2 regions of the Fictibacillus sp. b24 genome follow, and region 2 is predicted to be linked to the other one. Evidence: riboswitches for the same ligand, from Rfam matches in the RefSeq annotation. Region 2 holds a riboswitch; the other holds the start of a gene.
The links. A riboswitch is a leader RNA that binds a small molecule or an ion and turns the genes downstream of it on or off. The one in region 2 is predicted to bind S-adenosylmethionine.

Region 1: it holds a riboswitch for S-adenosylmethionine, as region 2 does, so the genes downstream of both, QUF49_RS14120 (MetQ/NlpA family ABC transporter substrate-binding protein) here and QUF49_RS09455 (bifunctional homocysteine S-methyltransferase/methylenetetrahydrofolate reductase) in region 2, are expected to answer to the same signal.

The regions. Positions count from the first base shown of each region.
Region 1 covers NZ_JAUCES010000005.1:2,715,359-2,731,174, reverse strand. Annotated here, with positions in the region: gene QUF49_RS14185 (YunG family protein) at 1-89, shown strand, start outside; gene QUF49_RS14180 (hypothetical protein) at 176-490, shown strand; gene QUF49_RS14175 (competence protein ComK) at 740-1,270, shown strand; gene QUF49_RS14170 (class I SAM-dependent methyltransferase) at 1,540-2,286, shown strand; gene QUF49_RS14165 (class I SAM-dependent methyltransferase) at 2,313-3,095, shown strand; gene QUF49_RS14160 (hypothetical protein) at 3,354-3,524, opposite strand; gene QUF49_RS14155 (GNAT family N-acetyltransferase) at 3,529-4,077, opposite strand; gene QUF49_RS14150 (bifunctional metallophosphatase/5'-nucleotidase) at 4,182-5,603, shown strand; gene QUF49_RS14145 (class I SAM-dependent methyltransferase) at 5,581-6,138, shown strand; gene QUF49_RS14140 (hypothetical protein) at 6,265-6,777, shown strand; gene QUF49_RS14135 (Ger(x)C family spore germination protein) at 7,122-8,201, opposite strand; gene QUF49_RS14130 (GerAB/ArcD/ProY family transporter) at 8,194-9,288, opposite strand; gene QUF49_RS14125 (spore germination protein) at 9,304-10,812, opposite strand; SAM riboswitch class I at 11,047-11,163, shown strand; gene QUF49_RS14120 (MetQ/NlpA family ABC transporter substrate-binding protein) at 11,291-12,115, shown strand; gene modA (molybdate ABC transporter substrate-binding protein) at 12,277-13,071, shown strand; gene modB (molybdate ABC transporter permease subunit) at 13,072-13,728, shown strand; gene QUF49_RS14105 (hypothetical protein) at 13,733-14,308, opposite strand; gene QUF49_RS14100 (DUF3626 domain-containing protein) at 14,436-15,545, shown strand; gene QUF49_RS14095 (MarR family transcriptional regulator) at 15,643-15,816, shown strand, end outside.
Region 2 covers NZ_JAUCES010000005.1:1,818,285-1,834,100, forward strand. Annotated here, with positions in the region: gene QUF49_RS09430 (nitrite/sulfite reductase) at 1-776, shown strand, start outside; gene QUF49_RS09435 (DUF3906 family protein) at 792-1,013, shown strand; gene cobA (uroporphyrinogen-III C-methyltransferase) at 1,026-1,811, shown strand; gene QUF49_RS09445 (sirohydrochlorin chelatase) at 1,812-2,564, shown strand; gene QUF49_RS09450 (precorrin-2 dehydrogenase/sirohydrochlorin ferrochelatase family protein) at 2,580-3,218, shown strand; SAM riboswitch class I at 3,219-3,336, shown strand; gene QUF49_RS09455 (bifunctional homocysteine S-methyltransferase/methylenetetrahydrofolate reductase) at 3,406-5,256, shown strand; gene metH (methionine synthase) at 5,249-8,701, shown strand; gene QUF49_RS09465 (iron-containing alcohol dehydrogenase) at 8,854-10,038, shown strand; gene QUF49_RS09470 (serine hydrolase) at 10,076-10,894, shown strand; gene QUF49_RS09475 (YeeE/YedE family protein) at 10,936-12,195, opposite strand; gene QUF49_RS09480 (endonuclease) at 12,825-13,796, opposite strand; gene QUF49_RS09485 (esterase/lipase family protein) at 13,942-14,814, opposite strand; gene QUF49_RS09490 (aldehyde dehydrogenase) at 15,091-15,816, opposite strand, start outside.

The sequences.
Region 1 (15,816 bases), 900 kb from region 2:
AAGCCTTCTGTGATACGAATACCTTACAATACAATCATCTAAAACAAAACCTAATAGCATTAATGATAAAAGATGGCAGCCCCATTTAAGGGTAGTGCCTCTTTTTTTATGGAATGATTTATCTAAAAGAAAAGTATTGTAAGGATAGGGGTGAAAAGAAGGGTGGTTTGAATCAATGGAGAATCTTAGAAAGCTGGAACTCGCTTATTTTTTAGGCTTTACCACTGGTGCGGTTATCGGATTTATTTTAGCTAAAGTTTATCAAACCTGGGCTCTTCTTTATGAAATGAGGGGTCGTGAACTGGATTCTTTAACGAACTGGCAACATACACCTTTATGGCAAACGGTTAATGAAAATCCAGGCATAACGACTTTAATTGTTACGCTGCTTTTTAGTGCGATCGGCTTATGCTTTGCCCATCTATTTACCAAAATCAATGAACCTTACTATTCAGAAAATAATGCGGAAATGATGCATGTCAGTGAATAATTATTATTCACTGGCTTTTTTTATTTAGTATTCAACATTTAAATAGCGAGCATGGACATTTAACGGAAAGCAAATGAGTAAAATGAATACACACTAAATAAACTAAATATTTTGATAATTTTTGATGAAATATGTAGATACGTGTTTTATTAAATGGTAAAATATTACTATATAGTACAAATCCTAGGGAAATTTGTACTATGGAGGATTAAGGTTATTGGGGAATTAAAAGATTTTAGGAGGTTTTGAATGAAGTACAAAATTGTGCACGATAAGGTTGAGGAGTATTTTATTAAAAGTGACACCATGGCCATCTATCCTTTTATTAATCAGTGGGGAGCCGTTTGTGCAGAAGTTTATGAAAAAGATGCGATCATCCTCGTTGAAAAAAAGCCTTTCCGAATCATTAAAGATACTTGTCCGTATTACGGCAGTACGTATGATGGGAAGAAAGAGGCTGCACGCATCAATATGGGAAGAATGTGTTTTGCTCCAATTATGATTGACACCAAACTTGATATTTTTTTCTTTCCCACGCAATCACCACGAAAAGATTCCTGCATCTGGCTATCACAGCCCCACATCGAGGACATTGAATCCATTGACCACAAAAATGTTAGAGTGATTTTTTCTAACGGTATAGATCTACCCATCGAAAGTACCCGCGCAGCCTTACGAGGCAAACTCCATCGAGCCGCACATTACCGAAGTGTTTTAATGAATCGAACAGCAGAAAAGGAACGAGAACGCCTAAGAAGTCGTGATCTGATCCTTACATAGTGTTAAAAATGTTAAGCGCCTGATGCGAAGTGGATCAGGCGTTTTTGTTATGTGTGATTTAAGAGGTGTGATGAGTGGATTAAGTCTCAATTAAGTAACCGACTCCTATTAAGTCTAAAGTGGTCTCAATTAAGTCTAAAAAGAGAAATATAGGCTTTTCTACAAATCTCGACTCGCGCACTGCCAAGCACCCACGCTCAAAAATTTCTTTGCAGGGAAATCGACAGATGTATGGAAATCAATTTGTAGATATAAATGGGGGTTATACAATGAATCTTGAGACTATATCAATTAACAAAAAAAGCTGGGAAGTGGCAGCAGAGCGATTTTTTGGTAGGACTGCCTTACCAGAGTATGGACCTTTTGCACCGCTTGAAGACGAATTAAACTTGCTGGGAGATCTTCATGGATTAAACGTCTTAGATATTGGGTGCGGGAGCGGTCACTCTCTTAAGTACATGGATGAAATGGGAGCGGCTGAGGTTTGGGGTTTAGATTTAACCCCACAACAAATTAATGCAGCTCAAAATGTACTGAAAGATACCGCTGCTGAAGTAAAATTATTTGAATCACCTATGGAGAACAATCCTGGAATTCCTAAAAATCATTTTGATCTTGTTTATTCCATTTATGCATTAGGATGGACAACTAACTTGGAGCAAACCTTAACCAACATACATACTTATCTTAAACCGGGGGGAACCTTTGTTTTTAGTTGGGAACACCCGATGTACAGCCGTATTAATCGTGTGGATGGGAATCTGCTTTTTGAAAAGTCCTACCATGAAGAAGGGCCTTACGATCATGAAGCTTGGCAGTCGACCGCTATCATGCAGCAGTTTAAAGTTAGTACATATATAAACGCACTGATTAAGATCGGTTTTACAATTGAAAGAGTGGTTGAAGAAGTGGTCTTGCCAGAAAGTGATCGCGAAAAATTTACAAACTCCTGGTATTCCTGCGAAAAAGCGGAAGCCGTACCAACGACATTAATTATTAAGAGCACAAAACGATAAAAGGTTATTAGAGGGGAATTAATATGATGGATGTTATTAAACAAAACAGCCAGGCGTGGGATAAGAAAGTGGAGAACGGAGCTGTTTATACGAAGTGTGTGAGTGAAGAGGTTATTCAACAAAGTAAATCAGGAGATTGGCAGATTTCAGTCACAACCGAAAAGAGTGTTCCTAAAAATTGGTTTCCTAACGAATTAGAAGGTGTGAAAATTCTATGTTTAGCTTCTGGAGGTGGTCAGCAGGCGCCGGTTCTTGCTGCAGCAGGAGCAGATGTGACCGTTATGGATTTATCGATTAAACAGTTAGAGCAAGATGAGTTTGTAGCAAAACGCGATGGATTGAAGTTTACGACTGTCCAGGGCAATATGACAGATTTGTCTTGTTTTGCAGATGAACAGTTTGATATGATTATCCACCCTGTATCCAATTTATTTATTGAAGACGTCAAACCACTGTGGAAAGAGGCGACTCGTGTTTTAAAAGAGGGTGGCGTTCTGATCGCTGGTTTTGTAAATCCACTTCTGTTCATTTTTGACGATGAGCAAGAGATGCAAGGGAATTTGGAAGTGAGGCACTCTGTTCCGTCTTCAAGCATCTCTCATTTAACCGAAGCGGAGATACTAGCATACAGACAGTCCAATGAAACAATTGAGTTCAGCCATACACTTGAAGACCAGATCCAAGGCCAGATAGACGTGGGATTTGTTATTACCGGTTTGTATGAAGATGACTTTGGGGGTCATAGGATGCTAGATTCATATATTAAAACGTTTATTGCGACAAGAGCAGTGAAAATGAGAATAGAATAGCTGAACAACAAAAATAGCTTGGAGATATCGTCCAAGCTATTTTTTACTATTAAACTGTAGTCCGAGGATGGCTAAATATTAGACTTGCGGAATTATAGTGAAAACTCGCGGGATTAAGCCAAGAACTCGCGGAATTAAGTTCGTAATTCGCGGAATTATCTCCTAAATTTCCGGAATTATTACGTGTTATACCAATGACGTATAAGTGAAGAGCCGTTTTACGAACTGATTCTTCAACTATTTTTGTGCTATCTTACGCTAAATGCTATTTTTCTTATTTTCTTCTAAAATGGCAAGCTGCTTTTTAATCTCTGACAACTCTTTCCGTATAATTTTCACCTTTTTTGAATCATCAATCCCCGTTCTTACGGCATAATGGATAATCGCAAATAACAAGAAAAATCCGGAAAGCACTAAAAAAATCTCCATATTTTTACCCCCATGAATCAGTTGATTCCCACTCTTCCCGAAGGATACCCATCCTGATGGAGTCATAGTATTCTCCGTTGTAATACCGGCACTTTCTCATCCTGCCTTCCATCGTCATGCCTAACTTTTCGCCCACTTTAATCATGCGTTCGTTGCCTGACCAAGTGGTATAACCGACACGCACTATTGGCATCGTGTTAAACAAATGGCTGATCCATAAACGGATAGCCCTTGTTCTGTAACCTCCGCTCCAGAAATGCGGGTTGTAAATGCCGATTCCCATCTCTAGCCATTTGGAAGGTTCGTGCTCCCAATAATAACTTACAGTTCCTATGAGTTCGCCGTTTACTTTAATAGCCCATCGTTTGTCTTGGTTCACGTAGTGCTCTTTGTTCCACATGAACTCATCATATGGCACGCGCTTGTGCTCAAAGTAAGGAGCGTCCCACTTTTTCCATTCTGGTGCTTCCTCTTTATAAATGAGTTCCCATAGCTTGGGAAGATCTTTTTCAGTAATGGGCCGAATGGTTAAGTTTTTATCTTGATATGACATTCAGTTCCTCCGCCTATTTTTATGAACAAATCTATATCTTTTATGATACCATTATTTGTAAAGGGAGAACGATCCATTTCACATTTTGGGGGAACAGAAAAACAATGAAACTTAAAATCATACATACGAACGATCTGCACAGTAATTTCGATAACTTTGCAAAAGCCGTAACTCTTATTAAGCAGCATAAAGACGAGCATACCCTTCTGCTTGAAGCTGGGGATTTTGCGGATTTTAAAAGTATTGAATTGCAGGGGACAAGAGGGATTGCAGCTGTTGAATTATTAGAGGCTGTTGGCTATGACGCGATAACCGTGGGCAATAACGAGATGTTTAACGGTGTGGATACACTTCAGCATATGGCTACGAAAAGCTCCGTTCCGTTTATTAGCAACAATCTTTTTAGAAGGGATACGACAAAAATTCAGGGTGTTCATCAAAGTGTTATTTTACATAAAAACGGACTGCGAATCTTGATTACAGGTGCATCGCCTGATCTTGGCGCATTTAACGAAGGACTAGGCGTACATAATGAGAATTATATTATTGCGATAGCAAATGAAATGGAAAAAAACCGCGGGAACTATGATTTGTGCATCCTGCTTAACCATGTTGGAACGGTGGCAGACCTCGATCTCGCTAAAGAAATTGATGGCATTGATGTTATCGTTTCTTCTCATGACCACCAGCTGTTTTCTGAAGCGAAAATTGTGAATGAAACATTCATCGTGAGCGCAGGGAACTATGGCGAGCACATTGGCGTGCTGGAGATTGAAGTGGACGGGGAAAGTAAGAAGCTTCTTCATTCTGCGGTCTTCAGCACGAAGGATATTGAAGCAGACAAAGAGATTACAAAAATTTTAGAAGTAAATAGAGAAAAAGCGATCGAGAAGTTGAGAAAGCCTCTTTATGCTGTGGACCAGCCCCTTTGGCACGATGTGATAGCGGAGAATCCAATCACCAACTTAATCGCAGACGGTTTGAAGGACATGATGAATACGGACTTAGGTCTAATCAACAGTGGAATCGTAAACGCTGGTGTCTTTCAATACGTGTCCGATAAAAAGTTAATTGAAGTGTGTCCTTCGCCACTTAACCCAACTTCATTCGAGATTCAAGGAAAGTACATTTGGATGGCAATTCAACAGTCACTCGACGTACAGCATTGTTTGCTTGATGGCAGGGGTCCTGGTTTTCGCGGGAAATACGTCGGAGGACTTCATGTCTCAGGTGCGACAGTCGTACATGATAGCGGACGAGTTCTTGAGATTAAATTGGGTGACACTCCGCTTGAAGAGGAAAAATGGTATACGGTGGCAACCTCTGATTATTTGCAGCGCGGATCAGGCTATCCATCTCTTGCAAACAATAAAAACGAGTTTTATCGACCAGAAGAAATAAAAGAAGTGATTAAAATCTATGCCAACAAGCAGGAGTTTGTACAACGTGCCTTTGTGACGAGATTAACAGAACATCAGCAATCTGTGGAGGTGGGAAATCTCGATGACAACTTCACAACCTATTAAAATTGTGATTGGTGCTGGCGTTTACAATAACAATCCAGGCTGGCTTCACACACAGGAAGAGGAACTGAATCTGCTTGATGAGAGCAAGTGGGAGGAAAGGTTTGAGAGAAATTCAATCTCTGCCATTCTCGCAGAGCACGTATGGGAGCATCTAACATTCGAAGAGGGAGTACAGGCTGCTAAAATTTGTTATGACTTTTTGAAACCTTCTGGCTACATTCGCTGTGCGGTTCCTGACGGTTTTTTTCGAGATGATGAGTATCAGAGCATGGTACAGATTGGTGGTCCTGGACCCCTTGATCATCCAGCTAGCAGCCATAAGATTGTTCATACTTACCAAACGTTACAGAAGCTCTTTGCGAAAGCGGGGTTTGATGTTCAGTTGTTGGAATACTTTGATGAGCATGGTGATTTTCATGATCATGAATGGGACGGAAAAGACGGTGTAATTTTCCGCTCAAAACACTACGATCCGAGAAATCAGGGCGGAAGTCTCAAGTTTCCTTCACTGATTGTGGATGCTATAAAACGCTAACTTTTACAAAAAAAACGAGCATCCTGTAACGGAAATCAACCACTTCCAAAAGCAACAAATTTTTTTCCAAATCAGCCTAAATAAAATAATGACGTTGTTCATATATGTTAACAAGGGGGGTTACGTATGGAGAAGTGTGTGTATTTCAATGATTCCTTTTTCTCTTCAGGAAGAACAGATATTTATAATGGTTCCCAAGAAAAGCTAGGTGAACTTGATTTGAAAAGTGCATTCTCTTCAAGTGTGAATGTGGAGAATGAAAAAGGAGAGGTCGTTGTTGAAGGTGCCTTTCCGTTTTTTTCGAGCAGATGGATCATCACCCAGGCTGATGGGACGGAATTGGGTGAGGTGAAGTCTTCATTTGCATTTTTTTCAAAGCGTTATCGATACTCAACCAATGACCATACGTACGAAATTGAGTCCCCTGCCTTTTCAAAAGAATACACCATCCTTGATGACAATAAGGCGGAAGTGGCGACCTTCAAAAAAGTAAGCGGCTTCTTTCAATCAGCAGCATATGAATTAATGAATCATTCGGATGTATTGCGAACAGAAGAACTGATCGCCGTTGTTATGGGCGTTAACGCGATTGAAAAACGCAAACAATCTAGTGCAGGCGGCGTGAATGGAGGGGCTTAACCTCCGCTTTATTATAAATTGATGTAAAAAAGAAGCTTTCACTCTGATGATGCGCATTTTAGAGTGATTGCTTCTTTTTTAGTCCATTATTGTACGCTCGAAAAAAACACTTTGAGGAAATGTTCGTTTTAAACGAACACATATATTTACACTTGCTCTCCCTCAACTTATTTCCAAGGTAAATAGAAATAATTCCGGGTATAGAATAAATAATTCCGCGGATAGCCTCAATATATCCGTGTATAAAATAATTTATCCGTTTTTCGACACGAATCAACAATTGCCATCGTCCTAAATAACGAGGACGAAGCGGTATAAATCATCATACAATCTCAGTCAACATTCTACTCCGTAATCCCAGCCTGAACGATTTCCACTTTTACTTTTACGTTGATTGGGATATCGGGATATTGTTTTTCCCACTGCTCAAAATTAAATCCTCTCCTTCGGCTCCGCGCCAGATCGCCTAAGCCGATGGGATCTACGTTCCACTTTTGGAGCTTATCAACCATTTTGTTAATTTTCTCACTCATTTCTTTTTCAGTTGCCCGTTCAAGCTGTTCGACAAGAGGTGGTTTACTGACAGGGATTTTCGGTGCTTCACTTATACGCCCTTTAATTTTAACCACGATGTCGATTGCAGGAGAATTTCTAACATTTTTAAAATGGTACTCTGCTTTTGACGAGATGTTTTGAATAGTGAAGAAACGATCTTTGGTAAATTTCACTTCATAAATCCCTTTTTCAAACGATTCCATCATCAGCTTAAGCATAAAGGAATCTTCAAGGTTAAGTTGACCAACCATCTTATCATCTTTTAAGATCGCGGTTCCTTTCAACCTGATACGATCGCCTTGTTTTTCTAATAACGGCAAGTTAGGATCCATTCCTTTTCCGTAAAAGGTGTACAAGAAACGGTGAAGATTGGAATCTGGGATATTAGAAAGCATATTTTGCTGTAAAAGCTGGAACAGGTATTTGGAAGGTGTTTCACTTAGTGGGTACTTCTGATCCAACAGCGGTTTCGTACTTCCCTGAACGACAGCCAAGTATAGATCACGTCCTAAAGCAGGATCACGTTGAAGGGTATCTACCAAATTATAGATTCCTTTTTCCGCTAAACGATTATCATACAATGCAACTTCTAAACGGCCGACTTGAAAAGGCTTTGGCGATTCGGCTTGTTCGAGAGCTCTCGCCATTTTACTCGTATGTGTTATTGTAGTAAACACTTGAGAAATCGGCGGTACATCTTCTCCACTTTGAGGAATGGCGACCATCGCGTTTAATTTAACTTTGTTTTTAGAGTGATAATCATAGCCGACCGCTGATACGAGCTGGATGTCTTCTAGAATTCGTTTACTCGGAAAACAACCTGTGAGTAAAACTATTGAAAAGATAATGACAAGATATTTTTTAACCATGTTTTGTTTTCCTCGCTTTTGTCAAAATAAGCTGGATCACAAAAAGGAACGGAATGTAGAAGTACAGAATGTAAAAGCCAATATTAGAAACACTGCTGTTCAGAATGTCAACCTGCTGCCGATCGATGACAAGGATACATGAAATAAAGACGACTAAAAGTAATGCTCGTAACGCACTTTTTTGTTTGATTTTATATAATCGCTGTAGTCCGCGGCTGACAGACCACAACCCGATACATATGTTGGGCAAGATAACGAAAAGCCAGAGTGCGATTCCTGCATATTCAAAACGCTGTGCAAAGGGAAGGTCCACGATTTTCCAAAGAGTGAGTGTTGCCCAGATTGTATGCTGCAGCTGCTCTTGGTTGTAATAAACAAACGAAACGAATATGGTGATAAAATAGGTGAACACCGTAAAAAGATTGCCAAAGTGTGCCCATTTTTGAGACTTTTCTGGTTGTTTCAGAAACGGCAGGTACAGTAAGATCATTTCAAATCCTAAGTAATTAAGAGTAACGCCTTTCGTTGCCGCTAAGATCTCAGTGATCGAATGATCAAAAATAGGCAAAAGATTTGTATAATGAGCATCTTTAAGAGCGTAATATTTTAATAAAAATAGAGGCAGTGTTATGAAAAATCCTAACACCGAAAGTCCAGCAACAACTCGTATACCCCCGACTACAAATGAATAGGCAAGCACCAAAAAGAGGATGGAGATTACCTCCGTCCCGAGCTCTGGGAACATCCAGATTTGAATCACTTCGATATAAGTTCTTAGAATGGTTATAACTGTTGAGATGAAATACAGCAGCAATAGAAAACTTAGCAGACCCCCAACCCATCTTCCGAACAAATTACGATGAACCCCAATAATATCAGTATTCTCTTTTAAAAGAATGCGATAAATCATCCAAATGATGATGTTGAATGATAAGCCTCCAAGCACAACTGCGATCCAGGCGTCATGACCTGCAGATTTTGCAATGTAACGCTCGAAGCCAAGGATACCGACACCAACCTGCATCGTAGTGACCAAGTAAAACACCATATAGGGTGATATCTGTTTGTTTTCACTAATCTGAGACATACATACCCCTCTTTTTTAGTCCTCTATATCATGCTTTTCATTTGCGCGCTTCTTATTCATCCTTTTTTTATCGCTAGGTCTTAATGAGTCTGGACGGTTGAATTGTGAACTGAACGGCATACGAATGAGCGCATCTTTCAAATCGTTCGTACGCAGCGGATAAAGTGGCGCTATATAAGGCCTGCCAAGTGAAGTTAATTTCAACAGATGAGCCAAGATAAAAGCAAAGCAAATTGTTACACCAAGTACACCTAAAAATTGAGCAAACAATAAAAAGGGAAAGCGCAGCAGACGGATCGTGTTACTCATCTGATAAACAGGTGTTGTAAAAGATGCGAGGGCGGCTAACGCGACAATGATCAAGAGAACATTACTCGTGAGTCCAGCTTGAACAGCAGCAGTTCCGATAACGATACCGCCTACGATCCCGATCGTCTGACCGACTTTAGTTGGCAGTCTCGCTCCTGCCTCGCGCAGCAGTTCGATTGAAAGTTCTAATACCATTGCCTCAAGGATAGGCGGAAAAGGTATATCATTTCGTGACGCCACAAGTGTCGCCAACAAATTTTCAGGAATCATCTCATAATGAAACGTTAAAACCGCGACATAAAGCGGTGTGGATAATACGGAAAACATGACTGCCATCAAACGGATCAAACGAAAAGCGGAAGCTAATACCCAGTTTAGGAAGTAGTCTTCAAAGGCTGAGAAAAACTCAACGATTGTTGTTGGTCCTGTCAGTGCATGTGGTGAACCGTCCGCCATTATTGCGACTTTTCCTTCCGCCAGTACACTCGCCACACGATCAGGACGTTCTGTGTCAATCAGCTGTGGAAAAGGTGAGTTTCCATTGTCTGAAATCATTTGGTTGATAAAAGAGCTGTCTACTACATGATCATATTCAATATCATTGACTCGTTGGATTGCCGTATTTACATTTTCACGATCAGCGATTCCATCTATGTAGATAATGGCAACTCTTGTTTTCGTGAGTTTACCAACGCGCACCTCTTTAACTATAAACTCTGGAATCGGCAGTCTTTTTCGTATGAGATTCAAGTTCGTATCGAGTGATTCTACGAATGCTTCTTTAGGACCAACTACGCTGAACTCGGTTTCTGGAATCGAAATTTGCCTATTTTCTGTTGAAAGACTGGGTATCAACAGACACTCTGTATCCTCTTTATTCATCTGTAAAAGAATAAAGCCTTCTGTTACCTTGTTTGCGATATCACGAACATCATTCGTTTTTACTATGCCATCTAAAGGCAAGTGTTTCTGTACATCATCTAGATTTTTAAGGGGAAGATCTGTGATATAAGGTAATAAATCTCGGTGAACAAATTCTGGGTTTACGAGAGTTTTATAATATGAGATATAAAATGTGCTCGCAGATGATTGTTTAACGGTTGAAAAGTCGGCAGAAGCACTTAATTTTTGCATCAACTCTTGAAAAGTTAAAGAATCTTGATTATTGGTCTGTTTTTGTTCTGGCTGTTTTTTCTTTTTCTTAAAAAAGTTCACGTGCGGCACCCACTCGTTTTTGAAGTAAGTTATTTTCCTAGCATTTCCTCTGGATTTAATAATATTCTTTGTGTGCGAGGTTGTCGGTTTTATCTCCCTTAAGAGAAAAGGTGAGTGAATTGCCATTGCTGCAACGCCAGAATTAAGAAACACAAGGAGTTCAGAATAATTCGAAAAAAGTGTTTGACATTACATGGATTTCCTGTAATAATACAAAGTAATTTGATATGAACACTCTTATTAAGAGCAGGTGGAGGGAATTAGCCCTATGAAACCCGGCAACCATTCGTACTGAATAGTCAGTATGAAAACGGTGCTAAATCTAACAGCGGTCACGCTGAGAGATGAGAGGAAATCGGATCTTTTTTCGAGAAGCCTTCTGTCTCTTTTATGAGCTCAGAAGGCTTTTTGCATGCTGCCTCTTGAAGAGTTTTTATCAAATAAAAATATAGAGAACTAGAGGATAGGGGATTAGATCATGAAAAGAATCATTCAAGTTTTACTCGCAAGTTTGGCAGTGTTTGTGTTAACAGCTTGTGGATCATCAGCAGCAAATGGCGGGGAGAAAACCGAAAAGCTCGTCGTTGGGGCATCGAACGTACCGCATGCTGAAATCTTAGAAGAAGCAAAACCGCTTTTAAAAGAAAAAGGAATTGACCTAGAAATCGTAAAATTCCAAGATTACATTCTGCCGAACAAATCACTTTATGAAAAAGAAATCGATGCGAACTACTTTCAGCACATTCCATATTTAACACAGCAGGTGAAAGACAATCCAAAGTACAAGTTTGAAAACGCAGGTGCTGTTCACCTCGAGCCGATGGGAGTATATTCGAAAAGACATAAGTCATTGAAGGATCTTCCGAATGGCGCGAAAATTATCTTAAGTAACTCAGTAGCTGAGCACGGTCGAATTCTTTCCATTTTTGAAGCAGAAGGACTAATCAAGCTTAAAGAAGGAAAAGGCTATGAAGCGCAGCTAAGCGATATTGTAGAAAATCCGAAGAACTTAGAATTTGTGGCAGACATTGACCCAGGCCTTTTAACGAAGGCATATGAACACGATGAAGGCGATGCGATTGTGATCAACACAAACTTTGCGATTGATGCTGATCTGAATCCAAAAAAAGATTCTATCGCACTAGAAGGGTCTGAATCACCATTTGCGAACATCATCACGGTTCGTGAAGGAGACAAAGATAAAAAAGCGATCAAAGCTTTGCTTGAAGTGCTTCACTCTAAAGAGATCACAGACTTTATCGACAAAGAGTATAAAGGGTCTGTACTTGCCGTTACAGAATAAGAGAAGAAGAAGCTGTCACGAAGGGGAATCGTCCTTCATGGCGGCTTCTTTTATTTGAAATTTAATTTACGCAAACGAAAGCAAGTACAATAGAAGAGTTTCCGCTAATGCTTTGCTATAATCAAATGTAATCAGACATTGCTGTGGAAGGAAGAAATGAAGTGAGAAGAAGGTATCATATGATGATTTGCCTAACGATGCTCATCGTACTTTTAACGGCATGCGGAGGACAGGGGCAAGATCAATCGAACAAACAAAAAACACAAGACAGAGTTGAACTTACCATATCAGCTGCAGCTAGTTTGCAGTATGTGTTAAATGAAATCGCAGCCGTCTATGAAAAAGAACATCCGAATGTAAAGATTACATATAACTTTGGAGCATCAGGAGCACTGCAGCAGCAGATCGCACAAGGTGCACCTGTTGATCTGTTCTTCTCAGCAGCAGAAGATAAATATGATGAACTTGTAAAAGAGGGATTCATCGAGGGAAACTCAGGAACAGATCTTTTGCGTAACGAATTGGTGCTAATCGTTTCAACCAACTCAAAAATAAATGGGTTTGGGGATTTACCGAAAGCCGACCGAATATCAATCGGAACGCCAGTGTCTGTGCCAGCTGGAACGTATGCGAAAGAAACGCTTGAAAGCTTAAATCTATGGAACGAGATCGAAAAGAAAATGGTCTATGCCAAAGATGTGCGTCAAGTATTAACCTATGTAGAAACGGGAAACGTAGACGCTGGAATTGTTTATAAAACAGATGCCGTGATCTCGGATAAAGTGAAAATTGCAGCAACCGCAAGCGAGCAAACGCATTCACCTATCGTCTACCCCGTAGGCGTAACTAAAGAAAGTTCACATCAGAAAGAAGCCAAGGAGTTTTATGAATTTCTGAAAAAAGAAGAGTCGATCAAAGTCTTTGAAGACAATGGTTTTAAGCGGGTAGAAAATTAGATGGCTATCGACTTTTGGTCACCAGTCAAACTGTCGTTAGGAATTGCACTAGTTGCGGCAATCCTCGTAATCGCTGCAGGCTTATTTTTTGGACGGATGATGGCTCACAAAAAATTTAAAGGGAAATCTATTGTTGAAACGTTCTTTTTACTGCCTTTAGTGCTGCCGCCTACGGTAGTTGGTTTTCTTCTGATTGTTTTATTCGGGAGAAATGGTCCAGGCGGGCAACTCATACAATGGTTATTTCACCAACCAATCATGTTTACATGGTGGGCCGCAGTAATCGCGTCTTCGGTTGTTGCATTTCCTCTCATGTATCAATCGGCAAAATCGGGTTTCGAGTCCATTGACGGAGATATTGAGAATGCGGCACGTGTAGATGGAGCGAATGAATGGCATGTTTTTATGAGGATATCCATTCCTTTAGCACTTAGGGCCATCGTATCCGGTGCCATATTAAGTTTTGCCCGAGCTTTGGGAGAATTCGGTGCAACACTCATGTTTGCGGGGAATATACCCGGAAAAACGCAAACGGTATCTACCGCAATCTACATGGCGATCGACTCTGGCAACATGGATCTCGCCTGGATGTGGGTAGCGAGTGTTGTTGGAATTTCTTTCTTAATGTTAATTGCTGTAAATCGAGTAAGGGCTTGATTCTCTATTGTTGCTCACTTAATACCTCTATCGCTACTGCATACTTGCTTCTAGGCAGGTAGGCTAGCTTTAGAGGTTTATTTTTATACTTCTCTATAAAACTGGATCTTAGAATAGATTGTTGAGCAAAATGAAGAGTTGTTCCCTGTATTGTAATGGTTGCCACATAATCTCTGCCGTTTTTCGAACCATCGTACGTAATATTAGAGGGTATACCTTCAACACTTTGAAATTTCTCATGATCATAAGCTGTTTTATCTCTAAAAAGCTGAACAGCGGTATGGGCAAAAACAATTGAACAAATGAGCGTACCAGCAATCAGTAAAGGAACGAAAATCTTTTCAATCACTTTCTCCATCTTATAATGAACTAGGAAGATGGACATAAAAAGTGAAAAGATCGACCCTCCTAGCCAGTAAAGGCCTTCAGATAATACGAGGTGCTCATGATATATAGAATTCGACAAAAATAAACTAACTATCGCAACAATCATTAGAAAAAGCATCGTTATAAGAGTAATTGTCTTTGGAGTACGAAAGCTTCTTGTTCTTGTCATACTTCGCTTTCTTGCCTTTTCCATGTTTTATCACTCCTTATCTTGAATATATTCGTTCCAGAATTCGCCCTATTCCTTTTAAAAAAAATCAAAGGATATAACAAAAACGTGACGAATAGCTGTATAAATCATTAAAGGGGAACCGTTATTTATGAAACTATCTCGTTCGCAAAATGCAGCTATCCAGTTCTTTGAGGAATATGCTAAAAACCATAAAGATGAAGCATGTGAGTCAATCAAACACATTCTAAAGATGGCGAATATCCCAGTCCAATTATATGAAGACGCTGTTTTGAAAATAAAAAAGAATGCAAGAATCGCTCTCCACTTTCATCCAGATCGGCCAAACTCAAGTTTGAAAATGGTTGCTGAAGCTTTACTGCTCGACGGTGTTTATAAAAGTCAGTTTGAAACGCTGCTTTCGAACGGAAGCGTTTCAGCATACCCTGGCGGATTGCGTGATACGTGGGAAGAAAGAATTTTTGGAGGAGCGTATCAATTGGAAGGGACGACCAATAGCCATCGTCCGAAATACGGCGCTTTGAATCTGATGCTACATCCAGACGGTCCAGCTCCTCGTTTTGGTTCGTGTTATTTTCTGCTTTCTCCTCAAGTCTCCAAACGCTCAACGTTCACGTATTTGGACTCTCATCAAGATCCTGTTGAAAAGGGAACGCTGACTGAGTTTGATATGATTATGTCCGCTTTGTTGGTTGAAATTTTCACAAGGGATTTTGCCATTGGTGAAAGGAATCTAACACCAGGAAAACTAATCAATCATCTTCAATCCAACCTAGATAAGGCAGTACTTGATCCATCAAAGCAACAGGTGATTCGTAATCTTAATCATTATATTGAAGCTCAAGTTCATGGTGACATTTCTTTAAAGGAAGATGTTGAAGTTCTTGTTGCAGATCCATCTTTTAAGGAAACGAGGGTTGGGAAAACATTGGAACAACTTTGTTCTAAATATGCAATCAATCTCTATTGGCATATGGGATTCGAGCTAACGGCAGACGAAGTACCGCCTGATTTTAGAGGTCCGACTATGCCTTCTTTAGCAAAACGGATCGCAAAAAATAATGTGATTGATGCCAGTGTTGTCGGTAGTGCCGTTATGGACTTGAAGCGGAATCCAGACGCTTGGAGCGACCTAGGAACATATAGTGAAGCCCTTCAGGAATTGAAATTGCTTTGGCACGTTTTAGTGAAGTATGGAAAACCACATCATAATGGTGACAAGACAAAATGGGCAACTTAACAACAGAGAATCTAAAAAACTATCTTGCATTTACCATGTAACTTTGTTAATATCGTTTCAACGCTAACGATTATGAAAACTTTAAGGAGTGGTTAGCATCTATTCTTTTGATGAGTTCGGTGAATTATTGCCGGAAGAAAAGGATACCATCAACAAATTAGCGAAGGCGCCCATCGAGTCACTCCACTTGGACGCTATAACTGTCGTAACTAATCTCTACCGAGCGGCACAAGGATTGCGGAATAAGATGGAGCGGGAAGTTTTAGCAAAA
Region 2 (15,816 bases):
TATTAGAATACACTGGACCCCTTCACTCTAAAGGAAAAGATGCGCTTAAAAAGTGGAACGGAGGCTACTTCTATGGTGTTCATCCACAAAAGCAAGAAGGGTTAAGTTATATCGGTTTTAACGTACCTGTTGGACGACTTCATGCTGATGAAGTATTAGAGCTTGCTGAAATTGCAAAGAAATACGGAAACGGTGAAATTCGAACGGTAAATTCTCAAAACTTGATTATTCCCAACGTTAAACACGAAAACGTCGAGTTGCTTTTACAAGAGGGTATTTTCAAACGCATCACCACACAGCCCTTATCTTTTATTGGGCATTCCGTTTCTTGTACTGGAATCGAGTATTGCAATTTAGCGCTCGTTGAAACGAAAGAGCGGATGCGCCGAATCGCAGAAGTTCTCGATCAAAGAATAGCCTTGGACGTTCCCGTTAGAATTCATATGGTAGGCTGCCCTAACTCATGCGGTCAGCGTCAGATCGCAGATATTGGCCTACAAGGCGTACTGTTAAAAACAAAAGAGAAAAAGATGGTTCAAGCCTTTGAGATTTATGTTGGAGGCACACTTGATGATGGAGGAAAGTTTAACGAAAAGCTAAAAGGAAAGTTTCATGCGGATTTGCTTGATGAAGTGTTGCTGCGCTTTCTTAAAACTTTTAAAGCTGCGAAACTTCCATCAGAAACCTTTTTTGAATATATAGACCGAGTTGGTATACAACAGCTTCAAAGTAATATTGACCAGATTGCTGAAGAATTAGAAGAAAAAGTCTCATAAAATGGGGGTCTCGCCATGTATCTTTACAGATTTGAAGTGATTTCAAAATCAACGATTATTCCTGTTGTGATAGCCGCTTCTACAGATGAACAGGCTTTTCAATTAGTTGACATAGAACTTGAGAAATATTTTTTGAAACAGCCTGATGTTGACGAGATCTCTCTTTATGAAAAGAAAAGAATTCGTACGGGCAACGGGTTCGTGCTTTATGAACGTGAAACGATATTAAATCCTTAAGGAGTGATGATGATGGGAAAAGTATATCTTGTCGGAGCTGGACCGGGTGATCCGGGATTGATAACTGTAAAAGGTCTTCGTTGTATAGAAGAAGCAGACGTTATTTTATATGATCGCTTAGTAAACAAAGAACTGCTCTCTTATGCAAAACCGGATTGCGATTTAATATATTGTGGTAAACTGCCAAACTACCATTTTATGAAACAAGAAACGATTAATAGCTTTTTAGTCAAACATGCTTTGAAAGGAAAAGTAGTTACGCGGCTAAAAGGCGGAGACCCATTTGTGTTTGGTAGAGGGGGAGAAGAAGCAGAAACGCTTGCAAAAAGTCGTATTCCGTTTGAGGTGATTCCTGGAATAACATCAGGCATTGCAGCACCAGCTTATGCAGGTATTCCTGTTACACATCGAAACATCGCTTCAAGCTTTGCGATCGTTACAGGTCATCGTAAAAAAGGTGAAGAAGATGAACTGAAATGGGAGAGTCTAGCGAACGGTATTGATACATTAGCGATCTATATGGGAGTGGGCAGCCTAGGTTATATTTGCAAGCAGTTGACGAAACACGGAAAAAGCAAAGAAACACCAGTTGCCCTTGTTCAATGGGGATCTTTAGAAAGTCAACGAACCGTTACAGGTACACTGGATACGATTGAGGAAATCGTGGTTAAAGAACAAATTGAGAATCCGAGCATGATTATTGTCGGTGAAGTTGTTCGTCTTCGCAGTGAACTGAAATGGTTTGAACAGCTGCATGAAGAACCGAGCAACCTTGCTGCAGTAAGAGAGGCTTTGTAAATGAAGGCATTGCTCTTTATCTGTCATGGCACAAGACTAAAAAAAGGACGAATGGAAGCGGAAAAATTTGTGAGACTTTGTATGGCACAAGTTGATGTTTCAATAAAAGAGATCTGTTTTTTAGAGCTTGCTGAACCATCTATAGGTCAAGGGTTTGAAACGTGTATACAAAAAGGTGCGACGAGTATCTCTGTTATTCCTGTTTTCTTATTAAGTGCTAATCATATAAAAATGGATATTCCGAAAGAACTTCACCACTTGCAGAATAAATATCCAGGAGTAGAAGTGATTTACGGGCGGCCCTTCGGTGTACATGAAGCCATTCCGCATTTATTGTGGGAGAGAATTATGAACAGTGCGATCAATCTAAAGAAAAATACACATATTCTCCTTGTAGGCAGAGGCAGCACCGATCCAGATGTAAAGCGGGACTTAGAGAAGATCGCGTTTAACGTTCAAAACCATTACGGAATTCCTAGTATTCAAGCTTGTTTTCTAACTGGTTCATTCCCAAGCTTTGAGGAAGCTCTATGGAATAGTCGCGAGTTATACGACCAAGTCATCGTTGTGCCGTATCTTCTATTTTCAGGGCTACTAATAAACGGGATGAAACGTACGATAAGCCATTATCAGCAACAATCTAAACAAACCGTAACTCTTTGTGAGACGCTCGGCTACCATCCGATCCTAAAAGAAGTTTTACTCACACGTATCAATGAAACACTTGAGACTAAGAAATATGCATTTTCTTAAAAAGCGAGGAATGCTATGTATCCCATCCATGTAAACTTGTCTGGTAAAACTGTTATTGTAGCAGGCGGGGGTTTGGTAGCTTATCGTAAAATTAAAGATTTATTAAATGAAGAAGCTATAATTACTGTAATCAGTCTAGCAGCTGTTAACGAGATTCAGGAATGGCATTTTGAACAAAAGCTGACTTGGATTGAAAGAGAAGTGAAACGTGTAGATTTGGAAGAAGCATTCCTAATCATTGCGGCAACCAACTCTAAAGAAACTAACTCTTGGATTGCTTCTCATGCAAAGCCGAATCAGCTCGTAAATGTGGCTGATCATATGGAATTAGGAAACTTTATTGTTCCGAGTGTTGTAAAAAGAGGAAAGCTTGTACTTTCTGTTTCTACTTCAGGAGCTAGTCCCATTCTTTCTAAATCAATAAAAAAAGAGCTGCAGCAAACGTACAGTGAAGACTATGAAACGTATTTAGATTTTTTATTTGAATGCAGAGCAATTATAAAAAGGGAATTTCCGCAAGCTTGCCGAAGATCATTATTAAGAGAGCTAACTGATTCCCGCTTTTTATATGATAAAGAAAAACAAAATGTCTATAAACAGGCACTAATGAACAAAGTTGATCGAAACCTAGCTAGTAAAACAACAAAAGAATAGACCTTATCAAGAGAGGTTGAGGGAGCGGCCCTATGATACCTCAGCAACCAGCAGCTTTTTCAAAGCTGAAATGGTGCTAATTCCTGCGAGTTCACTTATGGACTTGTAAAGATAAGAAGACCCCGGCGCATAAGAAAAAGTCTTCTTTAATAGAAGGCTTTTTTATTTTTTTATATAGGAGGCTATCATGAGTTTAATCACAGACTTAGAACAAAACAAGATACTGATTGGTGATGGTGCGATGGGTACGCTTCTGTATTCCTATGGATCTGACTTTTGTTATGAGGAGTTAAATCTATCTCAAGCAGACCAGATTTATAACATTCATCGTGCTTATCTAGATGCAGGAGCTGACATCATTCAAACCAATACGTATGCAGCGAACTATTCGAAGCTCGAACGTTATGGCCTTCAAGATCATGTAAAAGAGATTAATAAAGCGGCTGTTTCAATTGCTAGAAACGCAGCTCAAAATGAATATGTTGTGGGTACGATCGGTGGAATACGTGGTATTAAACCTAATAGCATCTCACTAGATGAAATCAAGCGCAGTTTCCGCGAGCAGTTATATTGTTTATTAATGGAGAATGTAGACGGCATACAGTTAGAAACGTATTATGACCTGCAAGAGCTTGAAACGGTTTTAGAGATTGCTAGAAAAGAAACTTCTCTACCTATTATTACTCAAGTGTCATTGCAGGAAGTCGGATTTTTGCAAGACCGTACGCCGATCTCGGAAGCGTTGAACCGATTAGAGAACATTGGAGCTGATGTTGTTGGTTTAAACTGCCGTCTAGGGCCATATCACATGCTAAAGACGCTAGAGGAAGTAGCATTGCCAAATTCCGCGTTCCTTTCAGCGTTTCCGAATGCGTCGCTCCCTTCGTATACAGATGGCCGTTTTATATATGAAGGAGACGCTGATTATTTTAAAGAGTGTGCCCATATGTTTAGACAGCAAGGTGTTCGTCTATTAGGTGGCTGTTGTGGTACAACACCTGCTCATATTCGTGCCTTCTCTCAAGAACTTAAAGACTTAGAGGCTGTAACAGAAAAAGAAGTAAGGCAAGTAAAAAGAAAATTGGTTATTCAGTCAGCATCAAAACCTAACTACGTGCCACTTAGTGAAGAAGTTAAAAAAAAGCAATCCATCATTGTTGAATTAGATCCCCCGCGCAAGTTAGACACATCGCGTTTTATGGAAGGAGCAAAAGCCTTAAAAGAAGCGGGAATCGATGCACTTACCCTCGCTGACAATTCACTTGCTTCACCTCGTGTATGTAACTCTGCATTAGGATCAATTGTTCAAAAGCAACTGAACCTTCGCCCGCTCGTTCATATTACGTGCCGCGACAGAAATTTAATTGGTCTTCAGTCTCACTTGATGGGACTTCACACACATGGAATTCATGACATACTTGCAGTTACTGGAGATCCTGCAAGCGTCGGAGATTTCCCAGGTGCTTCGTCCGTATATGATGTTACATCTTTTGAACTTATAAAACTTATAAAACAGTTTAATCAGGGTTCATCTCTTTCTGGAAAAGAGCTGGGAGAGAAAACTTCTTTTACGGTCGGAGCTGCTTTCAACCCGAATATCCGGTCCATTGACAAAGCCGTCGATCGTTTAGAAAAGAAAATTGCTTATGGCGCAGATTACTTTATAAGTCAGCCTGTTTTTTCTGAGCAAAGACTTATTGAAACGTATGAAGCAACAAAACACATCGATCAACCAATCTATATTGGCATCATGCCGCTAACTTCATCACAAAACGCAGAGTTTTTACATCACGAAGTACCAGGAATAAAGCTTTCTGACTCTGTGAGGGATCGCATGAGCAAGTTTAAAGATGATCCTACTCAAGCCCAGAAAGAAGGTTTGCTGATCGCAAAATCATTATTAGACACAGCTATGGAACTCTTTAACGGCATCTACTTGATCACTCCATTCATGCGTTATGAACTAACTGTGGAATTAGCACATTATGCGAAAGAGAACCATCCATCACTACTAGCCAGGAGGTCACAGAATGCCTAAGTCATCAATCGAACAGCAACTGAAGTTAAAGATTTTAGTCATGGATGGAGCTATGGGAACGATGCTTCAAGAAGCAAAACTTACACCAGAAGATTTTGGCGGTGAAGAATATGACGGCTGTAATGAGTATTTAAATGTAACAAGACCTGATGTTATCCTGTCCATTCACCATAAATACCTTGAATCAGGTGCTGACATTATCGAAACCAATACATTCGGTGGAACGAATCTTGTGCTCGATGAATACAAACTGGGACATCGAGCTTATGAGATCAATAAGCTTGGAGCTTCCATTGCCAGAAAAGCAGCTAATGCTGTTTCAACAAAGGAATGGCCGCGTTTTGTTGCGGGCTCACTCGGTCCAACAACAAAAACGCTCAGTGTTACAGGGGGTACTACGTTCGATGCTTTACGTGAATCATATGCTGAACAAGCAAGAGGGTTGATTGATGGCGGTGCGGATCTGCTTCTTTTGGAAACAAGCCAAGATATGTTGAATGTAAAAGCGGGCTATCTAGGGATAGAGAAAGCAATGAAACAAACAGGCAAAGAGATTCCCCTCATGGTGTCTGGAACGATCGAGCCGATGGGAACTACGCTTGCGGGTCAGTCGATTGAAGCTTTTTATATATCGTTAAAGCATATGAAACCAATTGCAGTGGGATTAAACTGTGCAACAGGTCCTGAATTCATGCAGGATCACATCCGTTCCTTATCTCATTTGTCTTCAACAGCAGTAAGCTGTTATCCTAACGCCGGACTTCCTGATGAAGAAGGAAACTATCATGAAACACCAGAATCTCTTGCTGCTAAACTATCTGGATTCGCGGAAAAAGGGTGGCTGAACATTGTTGGCGGCTGCTGTGGAACGACGCCAGCTCATATAGAAGCACTTGCAAAAGTAATGAAAAACTATTCCCCGCGACAGGTGCAAGTAAACGAAACACATATGGTTTCTGGAATCGAACCTTTTATATATGATGATCCAACGTTAAGACCGATCATGGTTGGAGAAAGAACAAATGTGATCGGTTCCCGGAAGTTTAAACGTCTCATTGCTGAAGGGAAGTTTGAAGAAGCTGCTGAAATTGCAAGAGCTCAAGTAAAAGGGGGCGCTCATGTACTCGATGTTTGTTTAGCTGACCCTGACCGCGATGAGTTAAGTGATATGGAAGAGTTTATGAAAGAAGCGGTTAAGAAAGTGAAGATTCCTTTTGTCATCGATTCAACGGATGAAGACGTATTAGAACTCGCCCTAAAATATTCACAAGGAAAAGCCATCATTAATTCCATTAACTTAGAAGACGGTGAAGAACGATTTGAAAAGGTGATCCCGCTTCTTCATAAATATGGAGCGGCAGTAGTTGTCGGAACGATCGATGAAACAGGCATGGGTGTATCTGCACAGCGAAAACTGGAAATCGCAAAGAGATCGTATGACCTTTTAGTTGATAAATATAACGTTTCTCCTTCAGACATCCTATTTGATCCACTCGTTTTCCCAGTTGGAACAGGTGATGAGCAATATATCGGATCGGCGAATGCCACTGTTGAAGGCATACGCTCCATTAAGAAACATTTTCCAGAGTGCTTAACCATTCTAGGAGTCAGCAATGTCTCGTTTGGCTTGCCTCCTGTAGGGCGTGAAGTGTTAAATGCCGTATACCTTTATCATTGCACACAAGCGGGACTGGATTATGCCATTGTAAATACAGAAAAGTTAGAGCGTTTTGCTTCAATCGCCCCTAACGAGATTGAGATGGCAGAAAATCTATTATTCCGTACAACTGAAGAAGCTTTATCTCTTTTTACTGACTTTTATAGAGGAAAGAAGAAAGAAATCAAATCAAAACTGCCGGATATGAGCTTAGAAGAACGGCTTCAATATTACATTTTAGAAGGAACAAAAGAAGGATTACTTTCTGATTTAGAATGGGCTTTAGAAAAATATCCAACACCTTTAGCCATCATTAATGGGCCGTTGATGGATGGAATGAAAGAAGTAGGACGCCTATTTAACGAGAATCAGTTAATCGTTGCAGAAGTCCTTCAAAGTGCAGAGGTAATGAAAGCATCTGTAGCTTACTTAGAGCCTCACATGGAAACAAGTGATGAGTCTGCATCAAAAGGAAAAGTACTGCTCGCCACCGTTAAAGGAGACGTTCATGATATCGGCAAAAACCTGGTAGACATCATATTAAGCAACAATGGGTTTAAGGTAGTCGATCTAGGCATTAAAGTAACATCACAAACTTTAATCGAAGCAGTTAAAAAAGAAAAACCAAACATTATCGGACTCTCTGGTTTGCTAGTAAAATCCGCTCAGCAGATGGTCTTAACAGCAAATGACATGCGTGAAGCGAATATATCAACACCTATACTTGTTGGAGGTGCAGCACTATCAAGGAAGTTCACTGATACAAAGATATCTAAAGAATACGAAGGAATGGTACTTTACGCGAAGGATGCAATGGAAGGACTTTCAATTGCAAACCAAATTCAAACACCAGAAGATTACGATAAACTGGCTGTCGAACTTCAAGAAAGGAAAAAAAGAGTCGTGTCTGATGCAGAAAGTTATGAAGGTTCTTCCTCTGTTGCAACAGCTGTAAGGATCCGGTCAAAAGTATCTCAGACTGCTCCAGTTTTCGTTCCGATCGATACCAAAAGACATATTCTAAGAAATTACTCATTGTCTCACATTCAGCCATATATCAATTTACAGATGCTATTAGGACATCATTTAGGTATTAAAGGGAAAATATCACGATTGCTCCAAGAAAGAGATGAGAAAACCCTTCAAATTAAATCAGTTGTAGACGCACTGTTAATAGAGGCGAAGGAAAAGAATTTAATCACTCCTTCAGCGATGTATCAATTCTTTCCAGCGCAAAGTGATGGGGATTCTGTACTCATTTATGATCCTTTTGATCATCAAAGAGTTATTGAGACTTTTGATTTTCCGAGACAAAACAAAGAACCATATCTTTGTATAGCGGATTACTTAAAATCAAAAGAAAGCGGGGAAATGGATTACGTAGGTTTCTTCTCAGTAACAGCTGGAACCGGAATACGGGAGCTAGCTTTAGAACTTAAACAGGAAGGCCGTTTTCTTGAAAGCCACGCACTTCAAGCATTAGCTTTAGAAACAGCAGAAGGTTTTGCAGAATTGGTTCACCAACAGATGCGAGATCGCTGGGGTTTTCCAGATTCAGTTGATTTTACGATGAGAGAACGGTTTTCCGCACGCTATCAAGGGCAGCGGTTCTCCTTTGGGTATCCGGCATGTCCCGAACTTGAAGATCAGCAAAAGCTATTCAAACTCATCCAGCCTGAGGATATCGGTATTCATTTAACAGATGGCTGCATGATGGAACCTGAAGCTTCCGTTTCTGCCATTGTATTTGCACATCCTGAAGCAAGGTATTTTAATGTGTTAAGTTGAACAATAGCACCTGATAAAAGGTGCTATTGTTTTTCCTTGAATTTTAGGGTATGTTTCTAATGTTTTTAAAATTTTCATACAATTAAGATAATTTGTTTTGAATCCATTTCTTTATCCTATATGATGATAAAAAGAGAGGAGGAGTTATGTTTATGAAGAACATAGACTTTTATCTGCCTACCATCATACGAGCTGGAAATGGTGAATTTAAAAAAATGGGGATACACTTAAAAGAAGTTTTAGAGGGAAATCGAATCTTTATCGTGACAGACCCTGGTATTGAGCAAACGGGGTTCGTAAATCAAGCTATTCAAATGTTAGAAAAGCAAGGATTTGAAACCCGAAAGTTTAATAAAGTAAAACCAAATCCGCGTGATATCGATTGTAAAAATGGTGGTGAAGATGCGAAAGATTTTCGTGCGAATGCGATATTGGCATTAGGCGGGGGATCTGTTATCGATTCAGCAAAAGCGATAGCCATTTTACAGTGCCTAGGTGGTGAACCACAGGATTACGCTGGGCGAGATAACGTACCTAAAAAAGTAACTCCAATTATTGTTGTACCAACAACTGCAGGAACTGGTGCAGAAGTAACCCGTTCATCGGTTATTACGAATACAGCAAAAAAGATAAAATTTACGATTAAGGACGTCAAGATCGCACCCGTTTTAGCGATTGTGGATCCTGAGCTTACCTACGGATTACCTGCTCATTTAACAGCATCAACAGGAATGGATGCTTTAGTACATGCAATAGAAGCTTTTACTTGTAAACGAAGTAATCCAATCTCAGATGGTCTTTCGTTACAAGCAATGAAACACATATATCCCTATTTAAGAAAAGCCGTAAATGATGGGAATGATCAAGAAGCCAGGTACAACATGATGGTGGGTTCAACGCTTGCAGGCATGGCTTTCTCTCATGCTGATGTAGCATCCGTTCATTGCATGGCTGAGGCAATCGGCGGTTTATATGACACTCCACATGGTGTTGCCAATTCTATGTTTTTGCCATATATCGTTGAATATAATGCAAAGACGGAACTAGAAAAACACGCAGTAATCGCGAGAACGATTGGAATTGCTTCTCTGGTCGATTCAGATCGTGATGCAACCGCACGTCTCGTAGATGAAATGAAGCAGCTGGCAGTAGACCTTTCAATTCCAACATTCTCCTCTTTACCTGAAGTGAAACAGGACGATTTCGATTATCTTGCTGAGTCATCATACTTGAATGGATCCACATCAAGCAATGCGAGAGAAATTACTAAAGAAGACTATCTGGAACTATTTAAAAGGGCATACTCAAATGAACTTAAAGGGGTTAGCCAGTATTAATAGATCTGTCCTATATAATGAAAGAAGGTAAGCGGGGATGCTAAAACAAAATGAACAAGCCTTACGAAAGTTGATCTCTTCAGGAAATGGAACATATGGAGTTTCGATCTATCATTTTGAAATAAAAGAAAGCTTTGAATATCAATCGAATGAGCTGTTTTATTCAGCTAGCATTATCAAGGTTCCCATTATGGCTGCCGTATTTGCTCATGCTATGAAAGGGAAATGTTCGTTATCTGATAAAGTTCGCGTAAAAGAAGAAGAAATCGTGCCTGGGGATGGTATCATAAAGCATTTGACATCTAGTATAGAATGGACCGTTCAGGATTTAATCGTATTAATGATTATTGAAAGTGATAACACGGCGACAAATATATTGATTGATTTAGTAGGGCAAGATCAGATTAATTCTTATATGAAAGAATGGGGATTCAATCAAAGTCACTTACATCACAAACTACAAATTAAAGCTGCAAGAGAACCTGGAAAGATGAATGTCGTAACTGCTCATGAAATGAATGAATTTTTGAAGAAAATAGTGGCAGGATCTGTGGTTTCATTGAATTCTTGTAAAAAGATGATACATATTATGAAGCAGCAGAAGATGAATGACTTGCTGCCAAGTCTTCTTCCAGAAGCAGACGGTGTAATCGGAATGATTCCGAATTGGGAGTTTGCTCATAAAACAGGGTATGTACCAGGGATCGAGCATAATGTAGGATTATTTTATCTACCTGGTCAAACCTATGCCGTTTCTGTATTAAGTAACAATGTTCCTAATCGTGCTGAATCAAGAAGGATTATGGGTGAAATCGGAAAGTTGCTGTATCAGGTTTCTTGTGAATCTAAAACATAAAGAAAGCTAATGGACGTATTCAATGTCCATTAGCTTTTTTGTTAGCATATTGAATCAGTAGATTTTGGATTACTTAGGCCAAACATAGGTCTCACGAACAGAGCTAAATACGTACCTAACATAGCCATAACTGCCCAAACCCAGCCGTGAAGACTAAATGAAGCAATTCCGCTAAAATAAGCACCAATGTTGCAGCCGAATGCCAAGCGAGCACCATAGCCCATCAATAATCCACCGATAATTGAAGCGCCAGCAATACCTGGTTTAATCTTTCCTGGTTTAAACGTTCCTTGGAAAGCAGCTGAAATGAATGCACCGAGAATAATACCGAAATTCATTACGCTTGTGCCATCCGTTAAAACACTTTTAGAAAGAGCTTCTCCGTTCTTGCCATCAAAGTAACCCCAGGCAGAAACGTCAACACCTGATGCCATCATCACTTTTCCGCCCCATAGCGCAAACGCTGATGTGATACCCCAAGGACTTCCTTTAACCGCTAACGTTAATGCATTTAGCAACGCGAGCACGATTGCGGCTGTAAATAACGGCCAAGAACCACGAAGTACCTTTTTCCACCCAACGGTAGTCGGCAGCGGCTTCATCATAGGCGGTTTTTTCTTTTTAGCAATTTGAACGGTAATCCAATAAATCAGAGCAAATAATCCTAATTGAATGACTAACGCACCCATATAGCCGATTCCTGGAATTTGGTTTAATGAAAGCGGTGGAAGAGAAGGCAATCCCATCCAAAATGTGAAGTGGTAAGCTCCAAGTACAGATCCTGCAATAAATGATATAAGCGTTAATATCATAGATGAAGATCCGCCGCCTAAAGAATAAAGCGTTCCTGACGCGCATCCATTTCCAAACTGCATTCCAATACCGAAAAGAAAGGCACCAACTAAAATACTTATACCAACTGGTGATACATTACCGGTTGGTTCAGCACCAGTAAAGCTAAAACCAGTGTTAAAAATAATAGCAAATAATACGGATGCTACTGCAAGCATCACCATATGTGCTTGCAGCCCTTGCACATTTCCAACAGAAACGAGCCGTCTAAAAGCTGAAGTGAATCCAAAACGTGCATAAAGCAGTGCACAGCCAAGCATTATTCCTATAATAAAGAGAGTTCCTTTAGTCCAGTCAGCAACACTAACGATTGCTGTAAGAAGTAAAATGGCAGCTAATGCGCCTAATGCTACTAATGGTTTTTGCATAGGACTTAAATCAGTTACTTCAGTAGTTGGCTGGCTTTTATATGATTTGTTCATTTTTGTATTTAAAGCAGATTGAGCCATACTATCCCGCCTTTTCCTATTAATTTTATCGGAATTAATGTATAACATTATACTACGAATCGAAAATTGTGCAAATGATGAAGTTGGAGTACACATTTGAACTTGATAAGAGTGGGTTTGAAACGTATGGTAGTAAACATTTACACATATACACATAATTAAAAATAGAGTATTTGAGTTTTTGGGATTCAAGAACACAATAAAGTTCTTAGTAAGATGAAAATAAGTAATTGTATCTGGGAGAATGATTTAAATAAAAAACAGTATGGAGTAAATGAACAAATAACAAAAGCGATTAGTAATTATTACATAAGTAGATCAGATAATTTAAAGGAAATTTTGAAATGATACATAATCGTTTAAATGATAAATACATATGCGGTTTATAATTTTTAGATAAAAGATAAGTAAAATAATTCGTTTTTTCATTTTTCGTCTCACTATCTTAAGTAATCTTTGGTTTTGAGACCTTTTCCTTCTATTCTCACATAGCTTCCGAGAATAGATATTATGTCACCTAATTATAAATAATAAACTTACTTTATATTTGTGTGCTCTCTCTTTCTTCTTCTTTCGGAGTTATCCATAAAAAAACACAGATCGCTTAATTTCGATCTGTGTTTGCTTTTTTATTTTTTTATCTGCATTACCATCGAGTTAAATCGTCGCTTGAAATCTTCATCTTTATTCAACCAGCGATAAAAAGTTTGTATTTGTATATTAGCACTTTTACAGGCTTCAGTTAAATCTGCTTTTAACTTATAATTATCAAGTAATTTTTCTTTTCTTTCTTCTACTGCAGTTTTAGTAATCTTAATTGGCCGGTCATTTAATTGTTCCGGCGATAGCTTTTCTCTTTTAAATTCTATATGTTTTCTTAATAGATATAAGTTTTTATCCCTATAAATCCAATTTCCAAAGTTATAAACAGTTTTTCTGCCAGATAGAAATAGCCTATGATACTTTTCCTTACTTACAATAAAAGGTTCGAAAGAGTAAAATTCTAATCTTTTCTTAAAGTGTTCCATGAATTTTAGTGATCCACCTACAAAAGATACCGTTCTCTTTTCAAAGTTAATATTCCCATCACCATCAAAGTAACCCCTAACAAAATGACTTAAATACTCCTCTGGTACATACGGAAACTCAAGTGTTGTTGACTTCTTAGGGATCATTCCATGTAAGTGTATTAAATCTTCTTTCATAATCTTGCTTGAGATGTTTAATAAATGTACGCCTGTTCGTGGATTTATTATGATTGGATGTTTTGATTGGAGTTCTTTTTTGATGTCTTCGAGGATCTTAGGGTCTTTTTGTGAAAAACTTATTACTTGTAAATCTTGTGGCATAAATCCATCAGCTGCAAAAAATCCCAAAACATATGCCATGGATGCTGACCACGTCTTGAAATAATTTTCATTCACCGTATACTTTCTTAACCAACTGCTATGCGGCTGACGATCTACATTATGCTTTTGCAGTACTTTATTGATATATCTGGATGACACATTCGCTTTTATCGCAATCTCATTGCTGCTCATACCATTGTTAAAACTCTCAATTATTGCAGGGATACTCATGGTGCATTTGCTTTTTCGCATACCAATCAACTCCCTTACTCGTATACTTACATTATACCGAACATCTGTTCCTATAGCGAGTTTTTGGCATTTTTCTATATAAAAAAGACGCAACTCACTAAGTGACAGCGCCTTTTATTTAATACTTTTCTTCATAGTACAACTTCTATTTAAAAATACCGACAGCTCTTTGGGGATCTGCGGGCCCTTTGTGTTCAAGTGCATCGAAAACAAAATTAAAAGCGAGTGGATCTTGAGCAATGTTCTGATGTTCAATTTGATCATATGGATAGTAATCCTGAATCGTTACATTTGTTACATTTTCTTTCTCTCCGTTTAAAAAAGCTGAAGTAAAAGGAACAACAATCTCATCATTACGTGTTGTGACAACCGTGTATGATACATCTCCTGGTGTTTCGTCCCCTTCATTCAGCGCTAAAAGAAAATCAGACCCTGCAGCTTGTTGCTGACATGCTTTGCAAGAGGCAAGATCGGCTCCAGTTGATGTAAGCTCCGTAAGACCCGCTACACCTTCTGTTCCATGATTAGATGGAACAAGACCAATCAAATCTTCTACCTTTTCGGCTCCACCCAGGTTCTTCATATAATAACGAGGCATCATTCCTCCTTGGCTATGTCCGACGATTGATACTTTTTCTGCTCCAGTTAAATTTAAAACGTTATCAATAAAAGTTTTAAGTTCTGCTGCCGAATCCTCGATTGGGCCCGAAGCAGGAACAGCACCGTTATAACCGTAGTTCAAGGAAAATACACAATATCCTTTTTCTTTTAACAGGGGTGCAAGATTTATAAAGTTTCTTTCCATCGTTTCGAAAGTTCCCGGTACGAGGACGACAGGTTCAGGGTGCTCTGCAGAAGGCTTACAAGATGAATCATTTGCTCCAGGTGGCGGAATCCCTTGTTCTGTCAGAAATCCATCACTTGATGACTCTTGTGCTTTAGCAGTAGTTTGACTTCCACTGATCACGATACCTGAACTTAGTATCAAGGTGTAAAGTATACTTAACCACTTGTTCACTACATATCCCTCATTTCTGTTTTTAATTAATAAAAAAAGACAGCATAATTCCTCTATAAGGATTTATGCTTGTCTCCAATTTCCTGCATACTCTAATCATTAACTTAAACACCATTAAACTAAAGAGTGTAAGCGTTGTCAACAGCAGAACTAGTTTTACCTATGTAAAAATGCAGGTAACTTATGGCATGATTCTATATGGCTCTTTTCACTGGATATTGCACTTTTGCATAAAAAGAGACGCTATCACAATGTGACAACGCCTCATACTTGGAACTACTTCATAAACTTTTTAATCATCTTCAGACCATTCTTCGCATTCGGATAACGAAAACTAAAGTCGAATTTATTCGTTTGGTTTAAGACACTTTTGCTGTGAGAAAATGCAACAAAGCTGGATTCCCCATGATAACTGCCCATCCCGCTCTCACCTACTCCTCCAAATGGGAGATAAGGTGTTGCGATGTGCATCAACGTATCATTGATTGATCCGCCACCAAATGAAATGTTGCCTACCACTTTTTCTTCTATTTCCTTATTTGTCGTAAACAAGTAAAGTGCCAGAGGTTTAGGGCGACTTACAATAAATTCAATTACTTCTTCCAGATCCTCGTATTCCAAAACAGGAAAGATTGGACCAAAGATTTCGTCGCTCATCACTGGAACAGAGGAATCTGTAGGAACCATAAGAGTAGGTTCGATTTTTTCTTTTGTTTCGTCATAACGACCACCAAAAAGGATCTCGCCATCTGATAAATAGTTTTTCAGACGATTAAAATGACGATCATTCACAATCTTGCCGTATGATTCATTTTGCAATGGATGTTCTCCGTAAAAATCTGTAATGACTTCTTTAAATGTATCAATAAATTCTGTGCGTATGTTTTTATGAAGGTACAAATAGTCTGGTGCAATGCACGTTTGGCCTGTATTCGTAAACTTGCCAAACGCTATTCGTTTAGCAGCAAGCTTAATATCTGCTGTTTCATCAACAATACAAGG